Regions from separate parts of the Psychrobacillus sp. NPDC096623 genome, predicted to be linked through region 1. Evidence: riboswitches for the same ligand, from Rfam matches in the RefSeq annotation. Region 1 holds a riboswitch; the other holds the start of a gene.
What was found. A riboswitch is a leader RNA that binds a small molecule or an ion and turns the genes downstream of it on or off. The one in region 1 is predicted to bind S-adenosylmethionine.
Positions count from the first base shown of each region.

Region 1 (7,289 bases):
GCGTGACATCATAGTAACCTGGATCTTTTATATGTGCTACAGATTCTGGCATACCAATCGACCGCATAATCATGACAACCGCTTGTGCACGTGTAAGTTTCGCGGATGGCCGGAATGTACCATCTGAATAGCCATTGATTACTTTTAATTCGGTCAAATAGTCAATCTCTTTATTAAAACTCGCGACATCTGGGAATCCATCAGCTATGGCTGATACAGCAGGAATAACAAATATGGCAAGACTCAATGATACAGCCATCAAGCCGTGTAATAACCTTTTCAATGAAAACTTCCTCTCTATTCAAACTCTATTTATTATAGCGACAGAACTAATCAATTTCTCGTATCAAATGTCCTATATTTAGTTATATAGCAGGCAAAAACCATTTCTATTACATTGAAGTAGCTTGAAATTTGAGCTACCAGATATTTTGAGTGTAACATTTCACACTGAATGTTGGTTTTGACCGTGAAAAAAGAACAAAATGAACTGTACCCCAATTGTTAGATACTTTCTAACAATTGGGGTACAGTTTTTCTGAAGCATTCGTAAAACAATATAAAAATTACACACATCAGTTTAAAATAGACGTACTAAATTACATGATTGAACATGGTACCTCTTTAACTGAAACAGCGGGTATCTTTTTGATAGCTCCTCCTTCATCGGTAAGTGTTTGGAGAAACAATTTGAAGCGCAATCACCAAATAAGACAAAGCTCAAATAGTCTATGAATTAAGTCTCCCCCTGTTTATGTTAATCTTTTATCAGAATTTAATCGTTTTACTAAAGAACCAGTTAGTTGAATAAGGGAAATACTGATCTGTATTAGAGATAGGTCGTTATTTTGACTAATTATATTCAGTTATATTAACTAATTACCGGCAAGTTCACCTGATTTACCCAATCCTGAATGAATCGCTCTTGATGCGAGTTCAAATGAGGTAGGTTATTACTGGAAAAGAATCGATGTTCATGACTTTCTTCAGAGCTATGAAGTAATTCTCCTGAAAAACTGCTTGAATGGAATATAATCTGGACACTAAAAACTTTATCTCCATTCTGATATTCTGCAAATCCATCTTCACCTGAATAAAGACCAAACAACTGTAATTGTTCAACTCTTAAACCCGTTTCCTCAAATGTTTCTCGCAAAGCAGTTTCAAGAAATGATTCTCCAGGCTCCATTACGCCTCCAGGAATACCCCAAACATCTCGATCCGTACGATGTTGTAATAAAATTTGATTTTCTTTTTCAATTATAATTCCACAACCTACAGTCATAAGCATTTCATTTCCAATTAACTTTCGAATTGTTTGTATGTAACTCATCATATCCTCCTTGTTTAGTTGCTGAGATTTGTAAATAGGATTTTGATGTGGAATTCGACAGGTCTTTAAATTTTGAAGATGTTATCTATACCTTCTATATATTTAATCTACTACCATTGCATTAACTTTAAATGTTTCCATTCTTGCTAACCTATAGCAAGTGAACAAGCAATTTAAAAATCTGAGGTCATTCCCATTCATAAGGTGTTTCTTGGTACACATAATAGTTCAACCAATTAGAAAATAACAGATGAGTATGAGAGCGCCAAGAGTTCTTTGGTTTTTGTGATGGATCATCGTTTGGATAATAGTTTTCCGGAACGTCTATCTCTACACCTTTATGGATGTCTCTTTTATATTCGTCAGCAAGTGTCGTTGCATCATATTCTAAGTGACCAGTAATCATAATATGCTTTTTATCTTTCGAAATAACTAGGAAAACACCTGCATCCTCTGAACTTGATAATAATAATAGCCGATTGTCTTGTTTAATCTCCTCGTAGGAAACAGCTGTGTAACGTGATACTGGTGCATTAAACTCATCATTAAATCCTCGAACTAAATGTACAGTTGGATCGGTTAAACAATGGTTAAACACCCCAAAACATTTTTTAGGCAAGTCGTATTTTCCGATTCCGTAATGATGATAAAGAGCTGCTTGTGCTCCCCAACAAATATGCAGAACGGACGTTACATGCGTTTTGGACCAATCCATTATTTTCGTCATTTCACTCCAATAATTAACGTTCTCAAATTGTAAATGCTCGATTGGCGCACCAGTGATAATCATTCCATCATATTTTCGATGTTCAATTTTGTTAAATGTCGTGTAAAAAGTATCCAAATGAGTTTTGCTCACATTTTTGGAATCATGGGTTGCCATATGTAAAAAAGTCACATTTACTTGTAGCGATGTATTTCCTAATAATCGTAGTAATTGAAGTTCGGTTTTCTCTTTTTCGGGCATCAGATTTAAAATAATGATGTTTAATGGGCGTATATCTTGGGCTATTGCTCGATCGGTATCCATTATAAATATTTTCTCTTTTTTTAGATGTTCAGCTGCCGGCAATTGTTTAGGAATATTTATTGGCAAATTGTTCTCCCCCTTTAAATTTAAAAACCCTCTTTTCCTATAAAATAAGAAAAGAGGGTGAACGTTTTGCTCTCGATTCTTATCTTTCAAGAAATTATCTTGTAGGAGTTAGCACCTTTCTGACAAGTCAGAGGTTGCTGAAGCTTCAACGGGCCATTTCCCTCAGCTTCTCTTGATAAGAGTTATTTAATTATATTGTTCTTCATTAGAAAATATTAACATGTGTTTTCGAATAATTCAACTTCTTTTAAACTTTGAAACGATTTACTGTATTCGCCAGTTTTTCACTCAAACTTGTTAATGTCTCTGATGCTTCTGCCACCGATTGAATTGCTCGTAATTGCTCATCGGAGGAAGCACTTACTTCCTCACACGCTGCAGCAGTTTGCTCCGAAGTTGCTGCCATCACTTGAATTGTATCTACTACTTGATCTTTATAATTAGAAACCTGTTCGATTTCTATAGACACGGAATCAATAGAAGCTTGCAAATTATTCATCAGTAATGATATTTCACTGAATGTCACTTCTGTATCAATAACAACAGATCCTTGTTCACGGAACGTTTTAATAGTGTCTATCATTTGTTTCCCAACGATTTGAGATTCACTCTGTAGCTCAGTAATAGTTTGTTTTACTTCCTCTGTTGCTTTTGCCGACTGCTCTGCAAGTTTTCGCACTTCATCCGCTACAACAGCAAATCCTTTACCATGTTCACCCGCACGGGCAGCTTCTATACTTGCATTCAACGCGAGTAAATTCGTTTGTGCAGAGATTTCCATAATTGTTTCCATCACACCACCAATTGCTTTTACTCTAATTTCTAATGTTGAAAATAGAGAAGACATTGAAGTGAGATTAGACTCCCAATTTTCGAATGATGATTTTAATTCTCTCATTTGACTTTGTCCATTTGTATTCATGGAATTCGCTTTTGTAGCTATATCAGTCATCACGACTGACTTTTCGTTAATCAGATTTATTTGCTCACTTAAGTGAACAGAGCTCTCCGTAACTTCTCCTGCATCTTCTGCAGATTTTGAGGCACCTTCAGCAATTTCACTCACAGCTAAAGAAACTTGCTCTGCAGAAGCATTTGTTTCCTCTGCAACTGCACTTAAGCTTTCAGAATTGGTTTGTACATCACTAGCAGACTCTTTTACTACTTGTATAATTTCATTCATACTTGTAGCCATTTTATTAAAGTTAGTTGCTAACTGACCTATTTCATCTTTAGATTTAATATTTGCTTGAACGGTTAAATCCCCTTCAGCTATCGAGTCCATTAATTTTTTCAGGTGCTCAATTGGTCTTAAAATATGACTGATGATGAAATACAAGACAATAACTACTGCTGCCTCTATAGCTAATATAATTATTATTAATAAGTTACGAATACTATCTGAAGTTTGATTTATTTTATTCTCCTCATAAACCGCTCCCAGTTTCCATTCCAGTCCTGGCAAGGTTGTAAATACAGTAATATTATTGGTTCCTTCTGTTGCTTCATGTATCTCACCACTTTCAGAAGAACTATTGAGCATTTCCTTAACAGCTGAATGCTCAGATAGATTTTCACCAAATAGTGTCGGATGAACAATAGCATTACCATCTGCATCTACAATAATCGGATAACCTTCATAGCCTAACTCACTATTTGCGACTTTTTCGGTTAACTTCGACAGTAAAATATCAATAGCAAGAACTCCGACCACTTGCCCATCTCTGATAACAGCTTTAGCACCTGAAATTGCATATTCTCCAGTAGCAACATCCACATAAGGTTTAGACCAGCTGAAATTCTCTTTGTTGGAAACAGCATTTTTATACCATTCCCTGGATGTAGGGTCAAAATCTGCACCTAGATCGGCTTCTGGAATTATTTCGATCGTTTTATCCGGCAAGGCTATATAGACAGAAGCCACCGCATCATATAAAGAATTAAATTCATTAAATCTAGTATCTAAATTTTTCTCTAATTGATTAGTTAAGACCTCATCAGTAGCTTTAGCACTATTTGGAAAATCCAATATATCGTTGGAAGTCGATAATTGCAGTATTCCTTTTTCATATGCAGCTAAATAATTCTGAATTGTTGCTGACATTTCATTGATTATAACTTGACTCTGATCGATTAGTTCGTTTTCCGTCTTTTTACTAATTGTACTCGTACTGATTAATATTAGCGGTATCATACTCACAATAATAAGAACAATTACCGTAATAATTATCTTCCATTTTATAGATTTACCCATTTCCAACTTCCTTCTCTGTGTATTGAATATGCCCTATATGAACTGTTCATATAGGGCATATTTATACTATTATATCGGCACAATACGAGATATTTGATGTCTAGTTAATACTTTTCGCTAAATTTTTGCAAATCTTTGATTTTTCAACGTGTTTTAGACTTTTCATCCTTCTTTCTCCATCCATTCCATCAGGAGTATTTCTAGCTTTTGTTCGTTCAACTGAATAGATTCCAGCAGCGTTTCGTATACTTCCCAATCACTTTCTATTTCTATTTTTACTTTTAATAAACTAATTTCATGCTCTATCTCTGAAATTTTTTCTTCTAGTGAGCTTTCTTTTTCCTTTTTGTTCGTAGGCTGTGCAATTTTGGCTGTTTTCGGTTTTGTATCTGCTACCACTTGTTTAAAATGCATTTCGTCCCACTTTTCTCTAGCCCACTCATATGTTCCTTCAAAAGTAGTTAGCTGGCCATTCTCTAACCAGGCAGTTTTAGGAAATAACTTATTTAGAAAATAGCGATCATGGGATACAGCCAAAATAGTTCCATCAAAATCGGCAAGGGCATCCTCGAGCACTTCTCTCGAATCGATGTCTAAATGATTCGTCGGTTCATCAAGTATTAGTAAATTTATATCTTGATGCATAAGCTGTGCCAGGCGAAGCCTCATCCGTTCTCCTCCGCTTAAATCACCTATTCTCTTGAATACTTCTGGTCCATAAAACATAAACTTCGCAAGTATATGGCGCGCATCACCTTCCACCATATTTAACTCACTACGAAAGACATCAATTAGCCTCGCCTTCGGGTTCTGAATTTCAAAATGCTGCGATAAATATCCTACACGGACATTACTACCTAAATGTGCTTCTCCATGATCAGTAGGAATTTCACCACGGAGCAAGTTTAATATAGTGGACTTACCTGAGCCGTTTCGACCAACAATTGCCACTCGATCCTTCCAAAAAACATTGAACTGCGCATTATCTAATAGAACCTTTTCTCCGAATGATTTATTTACATTCTTCATCTTAACTACTTCTTTGCCACTTCTAGAAGCGAACTCAAATGATAGCTCCATTTTTTTGGGATCAATAAGTGGTTTTTTTACTTTCACCATTCGTTCTAGTGCCCTTTCCATATTACGTGCCTGACGAAATAACTTAGGATTTGGAGGCATCGCTTCATTTGCCCATTGTCTTAGACGCCTAATCGCTTCTTTCATCTTTTTGATCTTTTTCTGTTGTTCCTCATATTCCTGAAACTCACGCATTAACTTTGCTTCTTTTTCTAAAATAAAAGAAGAATAATTTCCGTGATAAAGAGAAAGTTCCCCATCCTCTAAATCAGCAATTTTAGTGACAACCTTATCTAAGAAATACCGGTCATGTGCGATAATAACAACAGTTCCTGAATAGCCAACCAAATACTGTTCTAACCATTCAACTGCAAATATATCCAAATGATTCGTCGGTTCATCCAGCAATAAAATATCTGGGTTAGACAGCAGTATATTGCCTAGCATTATTTTCGTCTGTTCCCCACCGCTTAAACTAGCAAAGGATTGATCTACGAATCCGGAAAGCTGTAGTCCCTGTACTACTTTATCAATATCAGATTCCATTGTGTAACCGCCTAGAATCGTAAAATTTTCTTGAATTTCTCCGTATTGTTGGAGCAAACGTTCCATTTTTTGAGATTCCACAGATGCCATTAGTTGTTCCATCTGAATCATTTTCTTTTTTAGCTCTGTAATGCTCTGAAATGCAAACTGGAGCACATCCATACCAGTGATGTCTTCAGAAAAAGTTGGTATTTGTGCTAAATATCCAATCGATGTGCCTTTTTTAAAATGAATAGCGCCTTCGTCAGGTTTTTCAATACCAGCTAACAATTTAAACAAAGTAGTTTTACCAGTTCCATTTCTCCCAACAATGGCTAACCGATCTCCTGTTTTAATATCGAGCGATAAGCTCTCGAAAATGGTATTACCTCCGAGCATTTTAGTTATATTATTTACTGTACATATCATGTTGAACGCTTCCCTTCGAGTCTTTATAAACCAAGAAGCAATTCTTATTTCGCAACAAAAAAAGACTGCCCAAAAAGCACAGTCTTTTCGCTACCTTAATGGATCCGAAAGAATGACTTCTCAGCTATGATTATTACTATGCAAATGGCTAAAAATGGACAGAGCTGTCCCCTTGATAGCATTTTCATGAGTAATCGCACAAGAAGTGGATAAAAATTCCAACATAAATAATTGTGCATTCATAGCGTTTTTCATTCTTTCTTCACCTCCGTTCGAGTTCGTTAACTAAACTTTAGCATAACTATTCAAACAATTCAATCGTTAATTTATTCTGGTTTTTCAATAGTCGGATCATTGAAATCATCCATTTTTGGAATTCCTACATCATTTTCTTCATTTACCTGTTCATTCCCAGTGTTCGGAATTTTTTGATCTTGGTTGTCTATTTGTGTCTCGGGATTAGCTGGTTCATTGGAGTCCCTTTGAGAACCACAGGCAGTCAGTATGAAACAGGATATAATAAGTATCGATAACAGTTGTTTAATCATCGTTCGTTGCCTCCTAGTTTATAGTTA
Region 1 is NZ_JBIWER010000002.1:721,385-728,673, reverse strand. It holds gene ACIQX2_RS08355 (S-layer homology domain-containing protein) at 1-283, opposite strand, end outside; gene ACIQX2_RS08350 (NUDIX hydrolase) at 872-1,333, opposite strand; gene metA (homoserine O-acetyltransferase MetA) at 1,521-2,429, opposite strand; SAM riboswitch class I at 2,506-2,611, opposite strand; gene ACIQX2_RS08340 (methyl-accepting chemotaxis protein) at 2,677-4,683, opposite strand; gene abc-f (ribosomal protection-like ABC-F family protein) at 4,846-6,714, opposite strand; gene ACIQX2_RS08330 (RAxF-45 family protein) at 6,835-6,957, opposite strand; gene ACIQX2_RS08325 (hypothetical protein) at 7,041-7,262, opposite strand.

Region 2 (7,289 bases), on a different contig from region 1:
CGGGAGCAGGTTCAGACTTAGCTAATATACAAACAACAGCAATTCGCGATGGAGATCATTACGTTTTAAATGGACAAAAGACATTCATTACTAATGGAGTGAATGGAAATCTATTTTTAGTAGTAGTGAAAACTAATCCAAAAGCAGAACCTAGGCACCAAGGTATTAGTTTAGTTATTGTTGAAGAAGGGACTCATGGATTTTCGAAAGGGCGTAAGTTAGATAAGGTAGGATTGCATGCACAGGATACGGCAGAGCTATACTTCGAGGATTGTCGAATTCCTATTTCTAATTTAATTGGCGAAGAAGGAAAGGGCTTTGGCTACCTAATGGAGAAATTACAGCAGGAAAGATTAGTAGTAGCAATATCTGCTCAAATTGCTTCAGAGGATATGTTAGAAATGACAATGGAGTATGTAAAGTCTCGTAAAGCTTTTGGAAAATCAATATCTTCCTTTCAAAATACACAGTTTAAAATAGCAGAGATGGCAACAAAAGTAGAGCTTGGAAAGTCATTTTTAGAATCACTAATAGAGGATCATATTGAAGGTAAAGAAGTAGTTACTAAAGTGTCGATGGCTAAATATTGGCTAACCGAAACTGCAAGAGAACTTTCGATTGAATGTATGCAATTGCATGGTGGTTATGGTTATATGGAAGAATATAAAATTGCAAGAAGATATCGAGATATTCCAGTAGCTTCTATATACGCAGGGACAAATGAAATAATGAAGGTAATTATTTCAAAGAACCTAGGTTTATAGATTTGATAATTTAGCAAATGAATGATTAAAAGCTCGACCCAAGAATTAATCACTAGGTCGAGCTTTATTAGTATTAGATATCTGATAAGACTTAGCTGCCAGCATGTCTCCATTGTGTCGGAGTTCCTGCTTTTGGACAATTAGGGAATGTCGCTCCCTCAACTAAATCAATCTCGTCGCCGTCCTCATCAATATACTTTCCAGATTCAGTTACAGGTTCACCTGAATTATGATGATGACCTTCTGCATGTTTCCAATAAGTAGCTATTTCTGATTCTGGACAAGAAGGGAATTTATCGCCCTTATTTAAAGTTTTAGTAATTCCAGCCTCACATGTATACGCTCCAGTTTCTTCCACTATATCATCTGTTGCGTGTTCATACTGTTGGTTTCCCATCTTAAATTCCTCCTTCAAGTTTGTAACCTCTGCTATCTATTTACCCGGCGCAACATGTCTAAAACATTTTAGGTAGAATCGGAAAAAGTTTAATATCTTATTGAACTAGCAAAACGCGGTTAAAATATGAACAAAATGATCAAACTAATAAGTGTGCATCCGATTTTATTTGGATGCACACTTTTAGTAATTTGTATTTTTTTATTTCCAAACATCATTAGCGATTTGAATAACATGCTGAACCTTCGACCATTGTTCTTCCTCCGTTAAAAGGTTTCCCTCTTCAGTAGATGAGAATCCACATTGTGGACTTAAACAAAGTTGGTCAAGAGGTACATATTTAGTAGCTTCAGCAATTCTATTTTTAATAAGCTTAGCATCTTCTAAATCTCCATGTTTAGATGTGATTAACCCTAATACAATTGATAAATCTGAACGGTTAACATGACGAAGTGGTTCGAATCCACCTGAACGTTCGTCGTCAAACTCTAGAAATAGACCATCTACATCTAATCCTGCAAAAATAGTTTCCGAAACTAACTCATAGCTTCCACTTGTAATATACGTTGACTTGAAGTTTCCTCGGCAAATATGCATAGTTATTAACATATCCTTGGGACGTTTTGTAATGGACTCATTAATAGCACGTGCTGATAATGCCAATGCTTCATCCAATTGAAGACCTTTTTCTTTTAAGGATGCAATTCCTTCCTCAGAAAAAGTTGTTGCCCAAGAAGTATCATCAATTTGAAGGTATCGACAACCCTCGTCGTACAATGCTTGAATCACACCTTGATAAGCAACTACTAAATCGGTAAACAATTCTTCTTGGTTTGAATAAATGCCATCTTCAATGGTAGCTCGGTACAATAACATATTTGGACTAGGTATGGTGAATTTTGCTACTGCATCACCAGCAATAGCTTGAAGAAACTTGAAGTGTTCAATCATATAATGAGTGCTAAATCCAATTTTCCCATTTACTTTAACCCCGTGGGCTCTAGTTTGCACGCCTTTAAAAGTTAGCCCTTTGTCTGTATCGTAAAATTCTACGCCATCAAATCCACCGAGGAAATCGAAATGCCACCATTTACGTCTAAACTCTCCATCTGTAACAGACTGAAGTCCAATTTCCTTTTGTTTTGCTACTAGTTTTGTGATTTCTTCGTCTTCTATTTGCTTTAATTGATCTGCAGTTATTTCGTTATTTTCAAATTGTAGTCGAGCTTCTTTTAAGCGAGCTGGTCGTAAAAAGCTTCCAACATGATCTGCTTTGAATGGTGAATTTACAACTAATGATTTTGACATTTCATATTCCTACTTTCTCATTTTGTTTGGCTGCAATTGCCAATGCTTGCTCAAAGTCCGAGATTAAATCCTCTACATTTTCTAACCCAACTGAAAAGCGTAAAAGACCATCTGTTATTCCACGTTTTTCTCGTTCGGCTTTAGGCATCGCAGCATGCGACATTTGAGCAGGATGAGAGAGAATGGATTCTACTCCACCAAGACTTACCGCAAATACAGGGATTTTAACGTTCTCAACAAAAGACTTTGCAAGAGACCTATTTGGCAAACGGAAGGAAAGAACTGCACCGGCACTACTAGACTGCCTATTATGCGTTTCATATCCAGGATGAGACGAGAGGCCAGGGAAATAGACCTTTTCCACTAAATCATGTTCGTTTAAATAGTTTGCTATTTTTTGTGCAGAATTCGCAGATTTCTCAAAACGTACACTTAATGTTTTGATGCCTTGTATTAAAGAAAATGAATCTTGTGCCCCTAAAATTGCGCCGAATGAGTTTTGGATAAACGCTAACCGCTTTCCTAATTCCTCGTCTTTTGTAACCGCAAGTCCTGCAATAATATCGCTATGTCCAGATAAAAATTTTGTTGCACTATGTAAAACTATATCAACTCCTAAATCTAGTGGACGCTGATAAATAGGTGTCATAAATGTATTATCTAAAAAAGTTAAACAATTATTAGATTTCGCGAGCTCGACAACAGCAGGAATATCTGTAATACCTAAGCGTGGATTCGATGGCGTCTCAATGTATATTAGTTTTGTATTAGATTGTATTGCATTTGCAATTGCCTCCAAATCAGTAAAATCTGCAAAAGTATGCTCGATTCCAAAACGAGGCAAGACTTCTGTGACAAAACGGAAAGTACCACCGTAAACATCTTCGGTGATAACGATATGATCACCAGAGGACAAAAGCATAAATGCGGATGAAATTGCAGCGATACCCGATGCGAATGCCAATCCTCTCGCACCACCCTCTAATTCCGCAATGGTTTTTTCAAGTGCATCTCTCGTAGGATTTCCAGATCTGCTATAGTCATAAGGTCCAAAATCATCAAAGCCTTCTTGATGGAAAGTGGAGGATAAATAGATAGGGACATTGACTGCTCCAGTTTTTATCTCTGAATCTCCTCGTGTAGATGCAACAATTAGACTAGTTTCCAACGATTCTTTGTAATTACTCATTCTGTAGCCTCGCTTTCTAAGGTATCCAATACCTGTTTTAAATCTGCGATTAAATCTTCTACATCTTCAATTCCGACCGAAAAACGAAGTAGGCTATTATCAACGCCTCGTGCGTTCCGTTCTTGTTCAGGGATATCCGCGTGTGTTTGCGTAGTAGGATACGTGATAAAACTTTCCACACCACCAAGGCTTTCTGCGAAAACAATTAGTTGAAGTCTTTCTAAGAAAGGAGCAACCCAGTCGCTTTTCTGTAAACGGAATGATAACATTCCACCAATACCGGGGTACAATACATCTTTAACGGTAGCTTCCTGTTTTAAAAACTCGGCAATTTTTTTAGCATTTGCATCATGCTGCTTCATACGTAGGTGAAGCGTTTTTAACCCTCTTATTAATAACCAAGAATCGAAAGGGGAAAGAACAGCACCTGCAGCATTGTGGTTAGTTTGCAATTGTTCGCTTAGTTCGGTTCCTTTTGTAACAACTAATCCTGCCAGAACGTCGTTATGCCCCCCAATATATTTGGTCCCACTATGGATGATAATATGGGCACCTAATTCAATTGGTCGCTGTAAATATGGGGTTAAGAACGTATTGTCTACGATTAATAATAAATTATGTTTTTTTGCTACATCCGCAAATAGTTGAATATCGATTTCTTGCATCAAAGGGTTAGTTGGCGTTTCGATAAATAAGGCTTTTGTATTTTCTGTAATCAAAGCATTTACTTCAGCGGCGGATTCAAACTTTGCGTATGTAGTACGAATATTATAGGAGTCTGCGTACTGGTTAAATAGACGGTACGTTCCTCCATACAAATCTTCAGGAGCAATAATTTCATCACCTGAACGGAAAAGGGATAGCACCAATTGAATAGCGGCCATACCCGAACTGCAAGCAAAACCAGCGTCTCCGCCTTCTAGTTTAGCGATTCCTTCTTCTAAAATAGCTCTTGTTGGATTTTTTGTACGCGTGTAATCATATCCTGTAGATTGCCCGATTCCATTATGCTTGTAAGCAGTGGATAGGTAAATTGGTGGGTTTACAGCCCCGGTTTTTTCATCACTATGATTTCCCAATTGTACTAGCTGTGTGTCAATACTGTTTTTTGTCATAAATATTCATCCTTTACAATTAAAATAAAAAAGAGGATTCTCTAATAAGAAGAGAACCCTCAAGTAAATATCGAAGTTTGTCTTCTTATCTTCAAGACGGTAAACGTCTACTGGAATTAGCACCATACCTCAACTTGGCTGGTTGCTGAGACATCTTCGGGCCAATCCCTCCGTCTCTCTGGATAAGAAATATATGAAATTATCAAAGTTTTAAATTTAAATAAGCTTAACACGTAGTGGATATTAATACAATACGCTTTTTAATTATTATTATGTCAAAAATGTCAATATTAAAACAATTACCCCTAGTATTAAAGATATCCAGCCTACTACTAACTTGTAAGAATAAGCTAATGCTGCTAGCCCTAATAGAACTGCTCCAGCACCTAACCAAAGTGGAGCATAAAAGAAACCAAGCACCCCTAAGACAATCCCCAACAAACCAACCCATATACTTGTAGAAGAATTCAACATGACACACCTCCCGTCCTATTGTAGGAACCCTGTGACATACCGTTCCTTCATTTATTATATGGAGGTGAAGGGAATGTACATAAACAATCTGCGGATTGATTTGGTAACGCTTTCATTTAATTAAATAAACAAAATACTAGAATAATATTAAAAAACTGTTATTATTTAAAACAGACCAGTCGGTATGTCGGAGAGGAGAGTCAGATATGGATACTAAATCACTCTTGATTGAAACTGCTACAACACTTTTCCAGCAAAAAGGCTACAAAGCTGTTGGACTCAATGAAATCTTGAAAGCCTGTAATGTTACAAAAGGAGCTCTATACCATCATTTTCCAAATGGCAAAGATGAACTGCTACTTACTTGTTTACACGTTTTAAAAGAAGGTATTACGTCAGATATTAAATATATATTCAGTAAGCATTCAACAACTGAAGATGCCATAGTTTCAATGATTAACAAGTTAGTTAATAGTTTTGAGAAGGATGGAACTATTAGTGGCTATACATTTAGCAGCATTGTTAGTGAAATGGCTACAATGAGCGAGCCTGTCCGGACAGCTTGCAGTGATTTATATGAAAAGATTGAGCGAATGTACTGTAATAAACTTTTAGAGGATGGGTTTTCGAATGAAACGGCTGCTTCTATTTCATTATTATTGACTGCATCAATTGAAGGAGCAATGATGCTTTCTTTGACCCAACAATCGACCGAACCTTTAAAAACAATTGCAAAACTATTACCTACCTTATTAAAGAGTTTTTATTAAGAAACAGATTAGGTAATGAAGATTCTGTTATATAGTAGGAATTGTCGGCTGTTTATTGAAACAGCCTTTAATATTGCACTTAGGAACCTAAGTACTATCTTTAGTCCTCGAGAACCATCACAATATGGTTTTTATCTAGGATATTAAATAAAGAATTTATCGACACTTCAAACGTTTTCCCTCCATAACGTTATCAACTATTACACAATCGTCACTGTTTACCTTATACCATTCCAAAGGTCTAAAATTAGCTTTTTGAAAGGGAGATAATTTAAGTATGCATTTAGAAAAAAGATTACCAAGAAACGGGAAAGAGGGCCTTTTGTATGGCACTATTATTTCTACGTTAACAGTTTTGTTCATGACATCATTTAGTGTCATTATCGCTGAAGGAGAATTTAACGTAGGGATATTAATGGAAATATTGAAGGTCCTACCGATTATTTGGATTATTGTTATGATTATTGAACCAACAATTTTCGGACGTATTGCAGAAGCTTTAGTGGCGAAATTTACGAAACCAACAGACAGTTTTAATGCTAAAATCTTATTCCGTATTCTTTTCACTGTGTTAGGAATGTCAGCCGCTATGACGTTTATTGGTGATATAGTAGGAAACGGATTTAGTACTGAAGTTTTCAGCAATTGGATTCAAAATTGGCCACGTAACTTTGTAATTGTGCTCATTGCCGAAAGCTTAATAATTCAACCGATCGCACGTTTTGCAATGGTGAAATTACATGAGTCTCAAGATGGCAAAGCTCCAGTAGAAGTTGAGGAAGTTGTACCAGAAGTACAAAATAACTAAAAAATGCTCAGACAATTTTATTGTCTGAGCTTTTTTTCTATTAAATATGTGAGAGCGCAACATAGGAAGGCATATGCGCAACAATAAGCCGCGTGTACGCAACATTGAAATCAGTTTACGCAACAATTTATTATACGCAACATACATTTAGGGATGCGCAAAATAGGAAGGAATATACGCAACATTAGCCGGGTACACACAACATTTAAGCCAGTTTACGCAACAATAACAATTCTTAATCCAACAAAAAAAGAATGACTCTAAAAAAGTCATTCTTCGATACTTATATTTATTTTCCACCTAGAAGATCAAACAATCCACCTGCGATACTTCCTTCACCCTTAGAACCGCCACCTGGAATTTGTGGAGCAGCAGCAAACACCTTACTAGCTAATCTGCTAAACGGCAGTGATTGGATCCATACGGTACCTGGACCACGCAGAGTAGCAAAGAATAATCCTTCT
Region 2 is NZ_JBIWER010000001.1:920,196-927,484, reverse strand. It holds gene ACIQX2_RS04365 (acyl-CoA dehydrogenase family protein) at 1-764, shown strand, start outside; gene ACIQX2_RS04360 (hypothetical protein) at 856-1,161, opposite strand; gene ACIQX2_RS04355 (5-methyltetrahydropteroyltriglutamate--homocysteine S-methyltransferase) at 1,363-2,469, opposite strand; gene metC (cystathionine beta-lyase) at 2,471-3,658, opposite strand; gene ACIQX2_RS04345 (methionine biosynthesis PLP-dependent protein) at 3,655-4,773, opposite strand; SAM riboswitch class I at 4,856-4,962, opposite strand; gene ACIQX2_RS04340 (hypothetical protein) at 5,044-5,247, opposite strand; gene ACIQX2_RS04335 (TetR/AcrR family transcriptional regulator) at 5,454-6,017, shown strand; gene ACIQX2_RS04330 (DUF2798 domain-containing protein) at 6,295-6,825, shown strand; gene ACIQX2_RS04325 (TIGR00266 family protein) at 7,115-7,289, opposite strand, start outside.
Region 2: linked by a shared signal. The riboswitch ahead of ACIQX2_RS04345 (methionine biosynthesis PLP-dependent protein) and the one ahead of metA (homoserine O-acetyltransferase MetA) in region 1 are both predicted to bind S-adenosylmethionine.